Regions from separate parts of the Paenibacillus sp. MAH-35 genome, predicted to be linked through region 2. Evidence: riboswitches for the same ligand, from Rfam matches in the RefSeq annotation. Region 2 holds a riboswitch; each other region holds the start of a gene.

The links. A riboswitch is a leader RNA that binds a small molecule or an ion and turns the genes downstream of it on or off. The one in region 2 is predicted to bind cobalamin.
Region 1: another riboswitch for cobalamin. It lies ahead of AC3Y2E_RS15160 (ABC transporter substrate-binding protein); the one in region 2 lies ahead of AC3Y2E_RS20060 (NUDIX domain-containing protein).
Region 3: another riboswitch for cobalamin. It lies ahead of nrdI (class Ib ribonucleoside-diphosphate reductase assembly flavoprotein NrdI); the one in region 2 lies ahead of AC3Y2E_RS20060 (NUDIX domain-containing protein).
Region 4: another riboswitch for cobalamin. It lies ahead of AC3Y2E_RS03465 (ABC transporter substrate-binding protein); the one in region 2 lies ahead of AC3Y2E_RS20060 (NUDIX domain-containing protein).

Annotation. Positions count from the first base shown of each region.
Region 1 is NZ_JBYUPU010000012.1:2,156-5,893, forward strand. Features, by position in the region: gene AC3Y2E_RS15155 (alpha/beta fold hydrolase) at 1-298, opposite strand, end outside; cobalamin riboswitch at 668-870, shown strand; gene AC3Y2E_RS15160 (ABC transporter substrate-binding protein) at 1,158-2,150, shown strand; gene AC3Y2E_RS15165 (cobalamin-binding protein) at 2,195-3,022, shown strand; gene AC3Y2E_RS15170 (GyrI-like domain-containing protein) at 3,202-3,738, shown strand, end outside.
Region 2 is NZ_JBYUPU010000019.1:78,403-82,140, forward strand. Features, by position in the region: gene AC3Y2E_RS20050 (right-handed parallel beta-helix repeat-containing protein) at 1-820, shown strand, start outside; gene AC3Y2E_RS20055 (phosphotransferase family protein) at 1,133-2,014, shown strand; cobalamin riboswitch at 2,157-2,362, shown strand; gene AC3Y2E_RS20060 (NUDIX domain-containing protein) at 2,650-3,120, shown strand; gene AC3Y2E_RS20065 (LysR family transcriptional regulator) at 3,164-3,738, shown strand, end outside.
Region 3 is NZ_JBYUPU010000022.1:59,767-63,504, reverse strand. Features, by position in the region: partial or broken gene nrdE (class 1b ribonucleoside-diphosphate reductase subunit alpha) at 1-1,267, opposite strand, end outside; gene nrdI (class Ib ribonucleoside-diphosphate reductase assembly flavoprotein NrdI) at 1,254-1,613, opposite strand; cobalamin riboswitch at 1,821-2,019, opposite strand; gene AC3Y2E_RS21530 (cysteine dioxygenase) at 2,310-2,807, opposite strand; gene AC3Y2E_RS21525 (SDR family oxidoreductase) at 2,983-3,738, opposite strand, start outside.
Region 4 is NZ_JBYUPU010000002.1:416,276-420,013, reverse strand. Features, by position in the region: gene AC3Y2E_RS03470 (hypothetical protein) at 295-840, shown strand; cobalamin riboswitch at 1,166-1,375, shown strand; gene AC3Y2E_RS03465 (ABC transporter substrate-binding protein) at 1,559-2,524, shown strand; gene AC3Y2E_RS03460 (FecCD family ABC transporter permease) at 2,525-3,565, shown strand; gene AC3Y2E_RS03455 (ABC transporter ATP-binding protein) at 3,570-3,738, shown strand, end outside.

The DNA of each region.
Region 1 (3,738 bases), on a different contig from region 2:
CAAGACGCTTGATGCGGTCCGGTATCTGTTCGGCCGCCTTCTGGATGACCGATCCGCCGAAGCTGTGCCCGACGAGAACGATATCGCGCAGGTTGAGCCTCGTGATAAAGTCGACGACGGACTTCGTGATCATCGCATGCGAGACATGTTTGTTCGGATCTGTGCCGTGACCTGCGTACTCCGGCGTATGAACGTCATGCCCTTGACTGCGCAGCGCCGCAGCTACGCCGTCCCAAAAGTGAGCGTCGGCCCAAGAGCCATGCACAAGCACGAAGGTAAGTCGCTGCTGGTCGGACATCCGCCAGCTTTCGTCCGATTCTAAAGCGCGACGCCTCCAGTGCAATCCGCCTTCGGAATAGGGGGAACTATAATGTCCGCGGGGACGAAACCAATAATCGGAATAGGGAAATTGATGAATTTCCGGGCGATAAGGAAACAAGGTAAACATCCTCTCCACAATGACATAGCTCAGTTTATGCCCAATGCATTTGAGAGGTACCCGTACATGGTTCTTCGAAAACGAACGGGACACGATTATAAAGCGATCCTATCTTCCTTGGACGTGGTCCTTCCACCGGCCGAGTGAGCAAATTGAAACAAGCATAGCATCCCAGCCCATGCTATGGTATAATCGCCAGAGTGAAATGAGCTTGACTCTAGTGAAAGAACTGTATCAGCCAGTAGGTGCCCAGTGTTCGGTGCAAGACGACCGGATGCCGGGTTAAAAGGGAAGCCGGTGCGAATCCGGCGCGGTCCCGCCACTGTGTATCGGGGAGAACTCCACAAGCCACTGTTCCTTACGAGGGATGGGAAGGCGGGGAACTCGCAATGCCCGAGAGCCAGGAAACCTGCCTATCTGCGCTTCAGCCAACGACATCCTTCGCGGAAAAGGATTGGGCTATCCAGCGATTTGATCTTTACCAGCATGGTTGCAGCCATGCGCGTGAGCGGACCGGTGACGGGCGCGACGCGCTGCAGCGCCGTTTTTTTGGCGTCATGGCGGCGTTTCGCCGTTGCGCCGTGCCTGGCAAATCCTTGATGTGCTGCCCCTTCCTCCGGAACGGGGTTTTTGATGTTGCGCCGTACGGCGGATACGGGCTTTCAGCACCTTCAAGCCGTTCTCTATTATTCCAAACCGGAGAGGAACGAAACGCTTCATGAACAAGATTGCCGCACTACTACTCGTTATCCTTCTTAGCTTCTCGATCGCTGCTTGCGGGGCGAAGAGCGGGGAAGAATCTGCTGTGAAAAACGGGGCGTCCCCGGCGGGAGAGACGGCGGCCCCCAAACAAACAGATGCCGCTGCCACCGCCACCAAATACCCGCTTACCTTGAAAGATACGACCGGAACCGAAATAACGCTGCAAAAAGCGCCTCATCGCATCGCTTCCACTTCCACGGCCGAAACGGAAATTTTGTTCGCGCTCGGATTGGGCGACCGGATCGTCGGCGTAACGGATTTCGATAACTATCCGGAAGAGGCGAAGTCGAAGCCGAAGCTGGGCGGCGTTTCCGCTCCGAACGTGGAAGCGGTTCTGGCGGCGAATGCCGACCTGGTCATTACCGGCATTTCCATCAAGGACGACGCGCTGGGCAAGCTGCGCTTACTGAACCTGCCGCTGTACAAATTCGAACCGAAATCGATCGACGATATTATCGCCAACGTTTTGATTATCGGACAATTGACCGATAAGAATAAGGAAGCCAAAGAACTGGCCGACAAGATGAAGAAAGACATCGACAGCATCAAAACCGCCGTCGGCACCGTCAAGCCGGACCAGAAGAAAAAAGTATACATCGAGTTTTCGCCGGGCTGGACGGTCGGCAAGGGCGAGTTTATGGACGAAGTGCTGACGCTGGCCGGCGGCGTTAATATCGCTGCGGATACGAAAGGCTACAACAAGATCAACGAAGAGAAAATTATCCAGGACAACCCTGCCGTCATTTTCTATACGACCGGCACGAAAGACAAAGCGGGTCTTACGCTTGACCAAATCATCAAAGGACGCAACGGATGGGATAAAATCGATGCCGTCAAAAACAACCAGCTCGTCGGCGTCGATCAGGATACGCTGAACCGCCCGGGCCCCCGCATTGTGGATGGCTTGCGAACGATTGCAAAAGGCATCTATCCCGATCTGATCAAATAAGAGACAGTCACTCACGTTAAGGAAGCCGAAGGGAGTGTCATGCTATGAGAATCGTATCGATCAGTCCTAGCAATTCGGAATTGCTAGGTTTTATGGGGCTCGACCGTCATATCGTCGGGGTCGATAAGTATACAGACTGGCCGTCCAGCACGAACGGGCTGCCGAAGCTCGGCTCGGATTTGAACATTGATATGGATGCGGTGGAGGCGCTGCGTCCGGATCTGGTGCTGGCGTCGTTGACGGTACCCGGCATGGAGAAGAACATCGCCGCCCTGGAGGAACGGGGCTTGCCGTATATTACGCTTAATCCCAAAACGCTGACGGATATCGCCGAATGCCTGACCGCCCTTGGCGAAGCGCTGGACGAACCGGAGCGGGCCAGAGCGGCCCGTACCAAATACGAGGACCGCCTCGCTTATTATGCGGAATTGAGCCGGCGCTGCGTCGACAAGCCCTCCCTCTATTGGGAATGGTGGCCCAAGCCGGTGTTCACGCCTGCCGGCGGCAACTGGCTGACCGGCGTCAGCGAGCTGGCCGGTGCCGTCAACGTATTCGCCGATGAGCCCGCGGCCAAGGTCAAGACCGATTGGGACGACGTTTTGCGCCGCGACCCGGACTATATTTTACTCGCCTGGGTCGGCGTCAGAGAACAGCAGGTCAAGCCGGACGTCGTCCGCAACCGTCCCGGTTCCGAAGGAATGCGGGCCGTCACCGAGGGACGGATTCGTGTCATGGAGGAATCGCTGTATTGCCGGCCGTCGCCGCTGCTTGTAGCGGGCTTGAGCAAACTGGGCCATATGCTGCATCCGGATATCTATCCTCCTTTTGATGCCGAGGAGATGGAGCGCTGGCTGGGCGATAAGGCGATCTGATTGTAGAGATCACCATAAGGAAAGCAGGCTGTCGGCGGTGTCCGGCGGCCTGCTTCTTTGTGGTGCGCGCAATAACCCGGTACAGAGCCACATGTCAAAACTATATGATAAAATATGACATGCTGTTGTCGTATTTACTAGTATATAGTAGTGTCAAACGTGTAAGAGGAGTGATCGCCATGAGCAATAAAATAGACTATAAAAAAGACTACAAATCCATCTACGTACCGGGAAGCAGCCCGGTTATTATGGATATCGAAGAGATGCCGTTTATTAGGATTAACGGTGAAGGCGATCCGAACGGCGAGGAGTTTGCCCGGGTGACAGAAGCCTTGTACAGCTTGAGCTACGCGGTGAAAATGTCATACAAACAGAAAGTCGTGCCCGCCGGTTACTATGAATATACCGTTTTTCCGCTTGAGGGAATTTGGGACTTGATCGACAAGTCAAAACCGCCTACGGATAAGAGTAATTTGAAATACACGCTTATGATACGCCAACCCGACTTTCTGACAAGCGCGTTATTCCTTGCATTTGTAGAACAAACGAAAAGGAAAAAACCAAATCCTTACCTCGATCAGCTGACTTTCGGTACGATGACGGATGGATTATGCTGCCAAATGATGCACATCGGAAGCTTTGACAGCGAACCGGAAAGCTTTTTGAGGATGGAATCCTATTGCAGGGAACAAGGATATGTGCGTTCCGATAAAACT
Region 2 (3,738 bases):
GAACGGGAGAGTCGGTACGGTCGAAAACATTGTCGTCGAATCGAACCGGTTTGTCGGCACGGAAACAGGCGCGTTTAGCTCGGTTTGGAACGTCAATAACGTTACTTTCAAGAACAACATCGTTGACGTGCTGTATACGTATCAGGGGGCCGTCTACATGTCGATTATTAAAAATCATTTGGTGGAAGGGAATTTGATACGCAACCCGAACGGGGTCGCCATCGACGTGAAAATGTCCTCGGGCGTGCAGGTAGCCAACAACCTGTTTACGAATGTGAAATCGACCAGCGTACGTATGGCGACGGTTACCCATTGTCAGGTCTTTGGTAACTGCATTGACGAAAGCGGCAATACCGGCGGGGCGGATATATCTCTCGCGACGGCGTCGAGCTTCAACAGCATCCAGGGCAACATCATCCGCAATCGGTTGAAAAATGCGGGCACTGCCACGGCGGGCGGCGTGAATTCGATTACGCTGGCGTCGACGGCGTCCGCGGGATCGGGCGAATATAACGGGATGCTGCTCTTTATCGTGGCGGGAACGGGGATCGGGCAGAAACGAAATGTTGCCTCGTATAACGGCACCACGAAAGTCGCTGTCGTGACTACAGCCTGGACGACCGTTCCGGACGCGACCTCGAAGTATGAAGTCCGCAACGGGTCGGACAATGCGATCAAAGTAAACGCAGCCGTAGACAGCTACAATCGGATTCACGGCAACCAACTGATCTTCGGGACGAGGTTGCAAAGCTCAACCGGCATTGTCGATTCGGGGACCGGCACGGTCGTAAACGACAATACGTATTTCGATCCCGTTTAAGCTTCGCGCGGGGAAGCGGGCGACGGAGATCTGGAGAACAAAAGATTCCAGTCAGTTTTAAGACAGATTGGCAGGCTCAATATGTTATCGCTTCGCGAACTCACTTGCACAAGCAATGAACTCATGGTCACTCCTGACAGTGGAGTGGCTTCTTTTTTTTGGATGGAATATGCTGGTTTGACCATTGTCTGGAGGCCCCTCGAAAAGGGGGCTTGGTACTGGGACAAGATTATGGTATATGTAACATATTGGAATAAACTCAGCTTTCAGAGAAACAATTTGGAAGAATCGCTCCAAAGCAGGGGGTAACATATGAGTTCCATTCTAAAAGTTATAGAAAAGCTAAAGTTGAACGTCTTGAATATAGAAGATGTTCCAGAGTCCTTTAGTTCCGATGTATACAAACTTACTCTTGCCAGTGGAGAAAACGTTTTTGTAAAAATTCCATTTAACAAGGATAAACTATTCCGTGAATTTCAGATACTTGAAACATTAAAAGATATAATACCTGTTCCTAAGGTATTGGACATTTGGTATGGGGATGAAACTATTACGGGAGCATTGCTTCTTTCAGCCATCCAAGGTGTGCCTTGTACAGGAGTCATTGATGAGAAACTCTCTTTTCAAATTGGCATGTATCATGCTAAGCTCCATGAGGTTCAAACTCCTGGGTATGGTTACCATCTAACCGATGGTTATAAGTTACTTGAGCAAAATAATTGGAGATTACATATCCAAAGTAATTTTGAAAAGTGGAAAGAGCCATGCAAAGAAATTCTCGAACCAGAATTGTATGAAAGATGTATTCTTCACTTTGATCGAGTGTTCTCTGCTTTACCGGACCCGGACGGACCCTGCATGGTTCACATGGATTTTAGGCCAGGCAATATATTGGTGAATGGTAACGAGGTTGCCGGCATTATTGATTTCGAGAGTGCCCGTGGCGGATCGTCGGAAATCGATTTTACGAAAGTCAATCGATATATTTGGGAAGTCAATCCGAGGACAAAGATACCGTTCATTGAAGGTTATCAATCGATTCGACCTATGTTGGCTCTGGAAAGAGTGCTGCCGCTTTATGATATTTACGATGCTTTCAGCTCAGTTGTTTGGTGTAAAAACAGAGGAATTAAAAAAAATCAGACGTTCCTTCAAGAAAATATTGCTATTTTGAGGAATTCAGTGGGTTATTGAGCATAGTGGTTTAGAACATATTAGCGTTTTTAGTATATTGTGATATAGGAAGGAAGTCTCCACTACTGGATATTAGGCAAAGGGACATTTGTTTTTATCGTTCATTGTCGAGTAAGATGTAGATATATTTAATTTTGTATAAATTGCATAATCGAGAACAGGTGTCTGATCGGCGAGCGTGCTTGTCGTTCTGACTTAATAGGGAAGTCCGGTGCAATACCGACGCGGTCCCGCCACTGTAACGGAGGAGCAGGCAGCTCAACCAGCCACTGATCTACATGGATCGGGAAGGCCGCTGCCGAGTGACGATTCCGGAGCCAGGAGACCTGCCTGTTCTGACAGCACTGCTGTACCTACGGGAGATAGGGAGGTGTTAGATGAACCGTCATAATGTAGATTATGCAGGCGTCTTTCCCTATGTTTTTTTTCACAGGGAAGACGCCTTTTATTGTTGTTAGCAGATGCGGCACGAGCCGATACCATGTTTCATAGAGTGCGCCCCGGCGTTCGATAAAAATGGGGAGTCAAACGCGGAGTAGCCGTTATTAAATAAAAGTAAGTTGGTGGTAAGTGTGAAGTATGAGTTTCCTGGAGCCTTGCCCAATCAAAAAATCATACTAACGAAGACGTGTCTAATGGAAGAAGCTAACTGTGTGCTGATTTTCGCCTTTTACAAAGGGAAATTGGTTCTTGTTAGACATCGTTGCCGCGGATGGGAATTACCTGGGGGAAATAGAGAGGAAGGCGAGTCAATTATACAAACGGTTATCAGGGAGATGGATGAAGAGGCTGGCGGGGAGCTTGAGTCGATTGAAAGGATAGGACAATATTTAATCTATGAGCAGGGTCATCTTGTATTTGTGAAAAATATTTATATCTCCAAGGTGAGCATTCTTAGAGAGTTGCCGGATGGGTTTGAAACCGACGAGGTTATGCTGCTTGATACCATCCCAGAGCAGGTTGCAATTATGGAAGATCCCGCGTTTAGCCCTTATATGAAAGACAATGTTTATCTCATTGTTTCTGAATGGATCAAGGAGCATCCGTTTAGGGTCTGCCAATGCAGGACAGGTAGCGAGTGGAGTTGCGGATCGGGCAATTGCTAGAACGGGTGAAACGGAGCAAATTCTGGAGTGAAGGGGGATTCCAATGACCTTGCAGCAATTGAAATATATTCTGACCATCGTTAGTTGCGGCTCCATAAGCGAAGCGGCAAAGAGGCTGTTTATTTCGCAGCCGAGCTTGTCCAACGCGGTGAAAGAAATCGAGATGGAAGCGGGTATTGAGATTTTCCTTCGATCGTCCAAGGGAATCGTGCTATCAAGCGACGGAGCGGAGTTTTTATCCTACGCCAGGCAAGTCGTGGAGCAAGCCGAGCTTCTCGAGCAGCGGTATATGAATCGTAAGCCTTCGAAGAAACTGTTCTCGATCTCAACACAGCATTACGCCTTCTCGGTACAGGCTTTCGTCGGTCTGCTGAAGGAGCTTAACGTGGATGAGTACGAGTGTACGCTGCGCGAAACACGCACCTACGAGATTATCGAAGATGTACGGAATATGAAAAGCGAGCTCGGAATCATCTATATGAGCGAATTCAATCGAAAGGTGATTCAGAAGATATTAAAGGACAACGAGCTGCGATTTCATCCGCTGTTCCAAGCGGAAGCGCACGTATTCATCAGTGAGGAGCATCCGCTTGCCTCCAAGTCGCTGCTGGACATCGA
Region 3 (3,738 bases), on a different contig from region 2:
ACCGACTCGCGGATCTTTTTCCGTTCCATCACATTGGCGATATTGAGAGACGCCAGGTTGCAGCTGATGTCGCGGCGGATGATATCGGCTTGACCGTAGTCGCCGATCTCCGACGTTTCCTGCAATTGGAATATTTCCGTGCACAGGTTCGACATTTTGATCGATCCGATATCTTTAAGCGCGTGAGCGCGGTTGGCGTTGCTGCGGTTCATCATGTAGGGATATCCCGATTCGAGCTGGATCGTGGCTATTTTGACGAGCATGTCTCTGGCTCCCATAACCGCTTTTTTACGAATGCGGCCGTCGGCCATCAGCACGTCGTACATATCGTCCATATCCATATCGTCCAAATGGGTGCCGTAAGCCCGGTATACCGAGTATGGCGCGAATACGTGAAGCGGCTCATTTTGCTCGGCCAGCTTATAAAATTTATTCGGCACGATCAAGCCGATCGATAACGTCTTCAGGCGGGATTTCTCGTCCGCGTTAATTTTTTTGCTGTCCAGAAATTCGATGACGTCCCAGCCGAAAATGTTGTAGTACCCGCTCCGGAGCCTTTGCGCTGCCCCATCTGGTCGGCATAGGAGAACGCGTCCTCCATCAGCTTGAGCACCGGCATGATGCCTTTGGCGGCGCCTTCGACGCCCTTGATCGGCTCGCCGCGGCCGCGCAGCTTCGACAAGTTGACGGCTACGCCGCCGCCGATCTTGGACAGCTGCATGCACGTACCAATGCCGTAATTGATCGAATTCAGCGAATCGTCGAGCTCGAGCAGGAAGCACGATACCATCTCGCCGCGCCTGCTCTTGCCTGCGTTCAGGAAGGTAGGCGTAGCCGGCTGCAGCCTGCGCTCCATCATCGATTCGGTCAGTGAGCGGGCCGCATCCATATCGCCGCGCGCCAGATGGAGCGCAACGATCGCCACGCGGTCCGGGAAATGCTCCATATATAGGGAACGGTCGTCGCTTTTCAAAGCGTAATCCGTGTAAAACTTCGATGCCGCCATGTAGGACGGGAATTCGAACCGGTATTGATGCGCGATGTTATAGATCTCTTCAACCTGCTCCATCGTGTATGTATCCAGTACATTTTCGTAAAAGTCGTTGTCGATCATATGACGGATCTTCTCAGCCGTCGAAGCAAAACGAACGCTTTTGCGGCCGACTTCCTCCATAAACGCCTCGACCGCTTCCCGGTCTTTATCCAGGCTGAAAAAGCCGTCCTGATCGCGCTGCATCAGCATGTTGTTCAACTCAATATGCCGCAACTGCGTTCACCTCCCTTACGAACTTCTCTACATCTTGCGACGTTCCGGCCAGTTCGAACTTGGCCAGCACCGGCACCCCGTACAAGTCGGAGATCCGGTCCGCGCTCCGCGCGAAGCCTTCTCCCCAATTGCGGTTGCCGCTCGCGCATACGCCGATCATCCTGGCCGAGTTCCGTTTCAGGAAGCTCAGCGTTTTCTCCGGAGCCTGCCCGAATCCGGTTGTATAGGTAACGAGTACGAACGGCTCGTCGACAGTCATTTCTTCGTCAATCTTGACTGCCGGCAAGTTCAGCTTGTTGACGAACCGTTTCACATTTCCCGTTCTGGAGTCGTAAGCGATCAACATCTGGATTCTCCTCTCTATGTACCCTAGACCCGTGAGCGTCTCTTCGGATGGGAAGATCCGCTTGCCGAAGGCAGCGGCTCCCGCACCGATTCCGTTAAAAAAGACGCATCTGCGGCAGCCAAGTGCCGGATGCGCCTTTTGCGCGCATGCTAAAGAACGCCTGCAAGCACAAGGACGATGCGGACACTTTCCTATCCACCGTAGGTAACGTGTCTAAGATATCGGGCAGGTCTCCTGACTCGGGGATCATCACTTCGAGTCCGCCTTCCCGGCACTAGATGTGCCAGTGGCCAAGGACTGAAGCTACTCCCTTACAGTGGCGGGACCGTGCCGGCTTCTCACCGGACTTCCCTATTAAGCTATCGCGCCCAGTTGGGCGATCAGCACCCGAACGAACAATATGTAGTTCATGGAATTTAATTTATATCAAGATATTGTGTTTGTCAATCGGTTCAGCCGCCTATTTAAGTATGAAAATATGAAAACGGAGAGAGGAAAAACGCCAATCTCGCATGGGGATTGAGATTCCCGACTTCAAAAAATTTTCGTCACATCTCCTCGTTTGCCCTGCCTCGCACTTTTGCAAAAAACTAGTGAAAATGGATCTTCTCAGGACAAATTAATCAAGAATGGGAAAGGCAGGAGCCGCTTCCGCGACATCTGCGGAAAAGCTCCTGCCTGTAATAATTAACGCCATTAAATAACATAATCCAGGACGTATTCCTCAGCGGCGCGATACGTTTTCGTCCCCGACAGCGGCGGAGCATACACATGTAAGGATACGGTTCGTCCGGACGCCGGATTGGCCATCTGATGGATTTGACCGAACGGAGCATCCATCAGTTGACCTTCGCGCAGAATCGCCTCGGAGGACGCGTAGACTGCCTCTCCCCGCCCCTCTTTTCGGTAGATCGTATTCCGCAGCGTACCTTCGATCACCAACGCGCAGCCGGCGGAACAGCCGTGATCGTGTATGCGCGTTTCGGTGCGGGTCGGAATATGGATCACGATCACTTCCGCCTCTTCCGTCCGGCCTATGACATGACGGCCGTAGGGGAGCTGGGCCGGTTCCGTCACATAGGGGGCGAGCTCCTCCTTCGTACACGCCAGGGACGACAGCATTTCCCGCAAGTCGCGGACAGTCGGCTGCCGCAGAACGGCCAGCGCCTTTTCCACTCGCTGCAAAACCTTCATGGGGATAACGACCTCCTGTATGTCGATCACAATCGTATACCCCATCTATATGCGGCGCACCCGCTTCGGGCAAGTTGTCATAAGCGTCTTCTCCTCTAAAAAAGCTGTTCCACGCAAAAAAATCCGCAAATCGTGCGGATTTCTGCTTGAACTGTATTCAAGACGCCTTTCGCGATCACAACGCGCGAATCATACCGCCGTCGACAAGCACGGCTTGACCGGTCACATACGTATTGGCGAACGATCCCAAAAATACGATCGCTTTCGCAAATTCTTCCGGCGTTCCGTAACGGCCCAGCGGAATTTGGCCCATCAGCAACGCGCGAACCTGTTCCTCGGACGTCCCTTTTTTCTGTGCGGCCAGACGGTCCAGCTCCACGATCCGGTCCGTCTCGATCCGTCCGGGGCCTACCGTATTGACGAGAATCGAATCCGGACCGAGCTCGGCCGACAAACTTTTCGTCAAGGCGTACACGCCTGCGCGAAAGACGTTGGACAAGATCAGATCCGGGATCGGCTGCTTGACGGACACCGAAGTCAGGTTGACGATCCGTCCGCTCCCTTGCCGTCTCATATGCGGCAGCGCTTCGCGGATCAGCCTGACGACGCTCATCAGGTTTTGCTGGAATGCCGCTTCCCACGCTTCGTCCGCGAACTGGTCGAAGCCGCCTCCCGGAGGCCCGCCTGCGTTCGTCACGAGCACATCCAGCCGCCCCGTCCAATCGATAGCAGCCTGAACCGTCTTCGCTATATCTTCCTTCCGGTTAACGTCGGCAGTTACCGTCAGCACTACACGGCCAGTCTCCCGTTCAATCTCTTCCTTGGCTTGCCGCAAATGGTCGGAGCTGCGGCTCGAGATGACGACGTTCGCCCCTTCCCGGGCGAATTCAAGCGCGCTCGCTTTGCCAAGTCCTTTGCTGCCCGCCGTAAC
Region 4 (3,738 bases), on a different contig from region 2:
TAAGCGGGCTCAAGAAATCGCAAAATGACTTTTGGAACAGCCTCTTTTTGTGGTACCCGCTGATGCAGCGTCATTTTGTCAAAGGTGCGATGCTGGGTTCGTGGAAGGAGTAAGGGCCGGTTCCGGTGAAAGGTATGTAGGAGCAGTCGGCAGATCGGGTTTGTTCTCGGTGCTTCAAGGCTGGAGGACGAGCGTCCCGGAGAGATCGCGGTCTTCCTGCAAGGCGCCGCCGGCGATCTGAAGCCGCGCCATAGTGCGGAGGGCGGCCGCTTCAAGGTATGCTCGACCGCGGAGATGCAAGCCGCAGGCGACGAATTGGCGAGCGAGGTGCGCCGTCTCCTGACGGATGGGACGTTTGCCGGGATCGAAGGTCCGTTCTGTTCGGAGCTGGCCAGCATCGACTTGTCCGCAGGGGCTCCCGACGAGCGGAAGATGGCCCAGTTGCTCAGCGGGGAGGCGGGCGAATTTTATCGCCGCGCGGCGGAGCGGACGATCAAGGCGGAGCAAAGGGGCGTCGTGAAGACGAAGCTTCCGCTGTATGTGCAAACCTGGAAACTGTCGGATCGGGTTGTGCTCGCAGCGCTGGAAAGCGAAATCCCGACCGAATATTCGCTCATGCTGAAGCGCGGCTGCCCGGACCGGAAGCTGATCGTGCTCGGCTACTCCAACGGCGTTTATTCGTACATCCCGACCCGCCGCATTCTCAAGGAGGGCGGATACGAAGCGGATCACCCGTTCACGATCGGCTTCAAGAGCCGCTTTGTACCCGAGACGGAGGAGCTGATTTTGCAGGAAGTGAGCCGGCAGATGAATGCAGGAAGTACGGATCAGCGGCAGTGAGCGATAACAACTAGGCATGGATAGAGTTAAGCGCTTGGGCGACTGGGCGCCTTTTGCCGGTGCGCAGCTAGTCCTTGCGGCCCGGCTCTCAAGGCGAACCGGAATTCCGGAATCGACATATGGAGAGCACATTTTAGGGGGAATCAGGAGGGAGACTCGGCGGGTTCGGTTTTCATAACGAGGATCCGCATATTAGGGTCGTATGGGGGAGCGGAGAAAGGCTGACGGCACGCATGGCATTTGTACGAGATGTATTGTAAACCCGCCGGATATAGCCTATAATCGATCCGTAAGCAAGATGTCCGCAAACGTTTCGCCGCTGCGGAATGAATCGCTGTCAACAGGTGCCCGGAAGCCAGCATGCGACCGGGTTAAAAGGGAAGTCGGTGCAAGTCCGACACGGTCCCGCCACTGTGATATAGAAGCTTCCTCCACTAGGCCACTGTCTGACGCAGACGGGAAGGCGGAAGAAGCGGCGCTTGAGTATCGGGCGCATTCTATGAGTCAGGAGACCTGCCTGTTGCGTTTATGCACTGCTTCCTTCGAGGAAAAGGAGCCGGCAACATTCGGGAATTTCATGTATTCGTGCGGATGCGCGATTACCCGTGTTTGCTGCCCCCCTCCGGTCTAGGACGGGGGGTTTCTGTTGTGAGTCGGGTCGGAGGAATCGGGGGAACGTTCGTGCAAGGAGAGTAACTGTAAAGGAGAGGGAGCAACCATGAAGAAGCTGATCATGCTTCTGCTGTCCGTCACGCTTGCGTTCGCGCTCGCGGCATGCGGTCAAAAGCAAGAAGTGGGCGTCAAGGAGCCGGCACCGGCAACCGGAGGTTCGGCTGCAACCGGCGCGGAAGCCGCAGGCAAAAAGACTTCCTACCCGCTTACGATCAAGGACGACTCCGGCAAGGAGTTTACGTTCGCGAAGGCGCCGGAACGCATCGTATCGCTGTCTCCGACCGAGACGGAGGTGCTGTTCGCGCTGGGGCTCGGCAGCAAGATCGCAGGCGTGTCGAATCTCGACGATTACCCGGAGGAAGCGAAAAGCAAGCCGAAAATGGGCGATCTGCAAGGAAATCCGGAAGCGATAATCGCAGCTAACCCGGATATCGTATTCGCCGGGCTGTCGCTGAACAAAAATTCGGTGGCGAAGCTGAACGAGCTGAAGTTGAATTTGTTCCAGACGAACCCGAAAACGATTGACGCCGCGATCGAGCGCGTTCTTCTGTTCGGACAAATTACAGATACCCAGGCGCAGGCGGAAAAAGTCGCCGAACAGATGAAGAAGGAAAAGCAGCAGGTCGCGGACGCTCTGAAAGGGCTGAAGGAAGACCAGAAGAAGAAAGTATATATCGAATTTTCCCCCGGCTGGACGGTCGGCAAAGGCGAATTCATGGACGACCTGATCACGCTGGCTGGCGGCGTCAACGTCGCTTCCGACCTGCAGGGCTGGAAGCAGATCAGCGAAGAGAAGATCATCCAGTCCAATCCGGACGTCATCTTGTTCGCCAAAGGCGTTCCCGATCTGGAGAAAACGATCCGCAGCCGCGGAGGCTGGGACAAAATCAATGCGATTAAAAACAGTAAGGTGATCGGGCTGGACGACAGTCTGCTGGCGCGCCCGGGACCTCGCATCACGAAGGCGCTTGCGGATGTCGCCAAAGCGATATATCCCGATCTGGTGAAATAAATGAAGAAGAAGCTGCTGTTATGGGGAGGGGCCGGCATCGTGCTCCTTCTTCTTTCCGTCGTAGTCAGCTTGTCGCTTGGCTCTGCGCGGATTCCGATTCCTCATGTGTGGGGAATTTTGCTGAAGCAGGTGCCGTGGCTCGGGGAATCGGTTCCGGTCATCTGGCCTGAATCGTCGGAGCAGATTATTATGAAGGTTCGTCTGCCGCGTATTGTGCTGGGCGTACTTATCGGAGCGGCGCTGTCGATCGCCGGGGCGGGGTTTCAGGGCGTATTGCGCAACCCGCTGGCCGATCCGTATACGCTCGGCGTCGCTTCGGGCTCGTCGGTCGGAGCAGCGTTTCTTATTTTATTCGGGCTTCATTATGCCTTATTCGGCATTTGGACGATTCCAATCGTCGCTTTTATTACCGGCAGCATTACATTAGGGATCGTGTTCCGGCTCGCCGGAATACAAGGGAAGTTCCGCACGGAGACGGTAATTTTGTCAGGTGTGGTCGTTTCGTCCTTTTTAAGCGCGCTCGTTTCCTTTATGGTGGCGATGTCCGCGAACAAGGTCGTCAATGAAATCCTGTTCTGGCTGATGGGCAGTCTCGCTTTGCGGGGCTGGCCATATACGTCAGTCGTTGCGCTATACCTCGTGATCGGCGCCGTTTTCCTGATTCCTTACGGCCGTTCGCTGAATCTGTTCGCGCTTGGCGAGCGGCATGCCGCCCATCTGGGGGTCCAGGTGGACCGGACGAAGCGGAACGTCCTGATCGTCTCGACGATGCTGACGGCCGTAGCCGTATCGGTGTGCGGTGTCATCGGCTTCGTCGGTCTGATTACGCCTCATCTGGTCCGGCTGCTGGTCGGTCCCGATTATCGGCTGCTAATTCCGTTATCGCTCCTGTTCGGGGGGATCTACGTCTTGTGGGCCGATACGCTCGCCCGGATGGTGCTGAGTCCGACGGAAATTCCGCTCGGCGTCGTGACGGCTTTTCTCGGGGCCCCGTTTTTCGCCTATCTGCTCTCCAGACAAAAGAAGACGATGAAAGGTTGATCGTATGATCGAGGTAAAAGGAATATCCAAGTCGTTCGACAGCCGCGCCGTCTTGGAGGAAGTGTCGTTTGCCGTGAAGGAAGGGGAGACGTTCGGTATTATCGGGCCGAATGGGAGCGGGAAATCGACGCTGCTGAAGCTGATATCCGGAGTGGAGCGGGCCGATTCGGGCG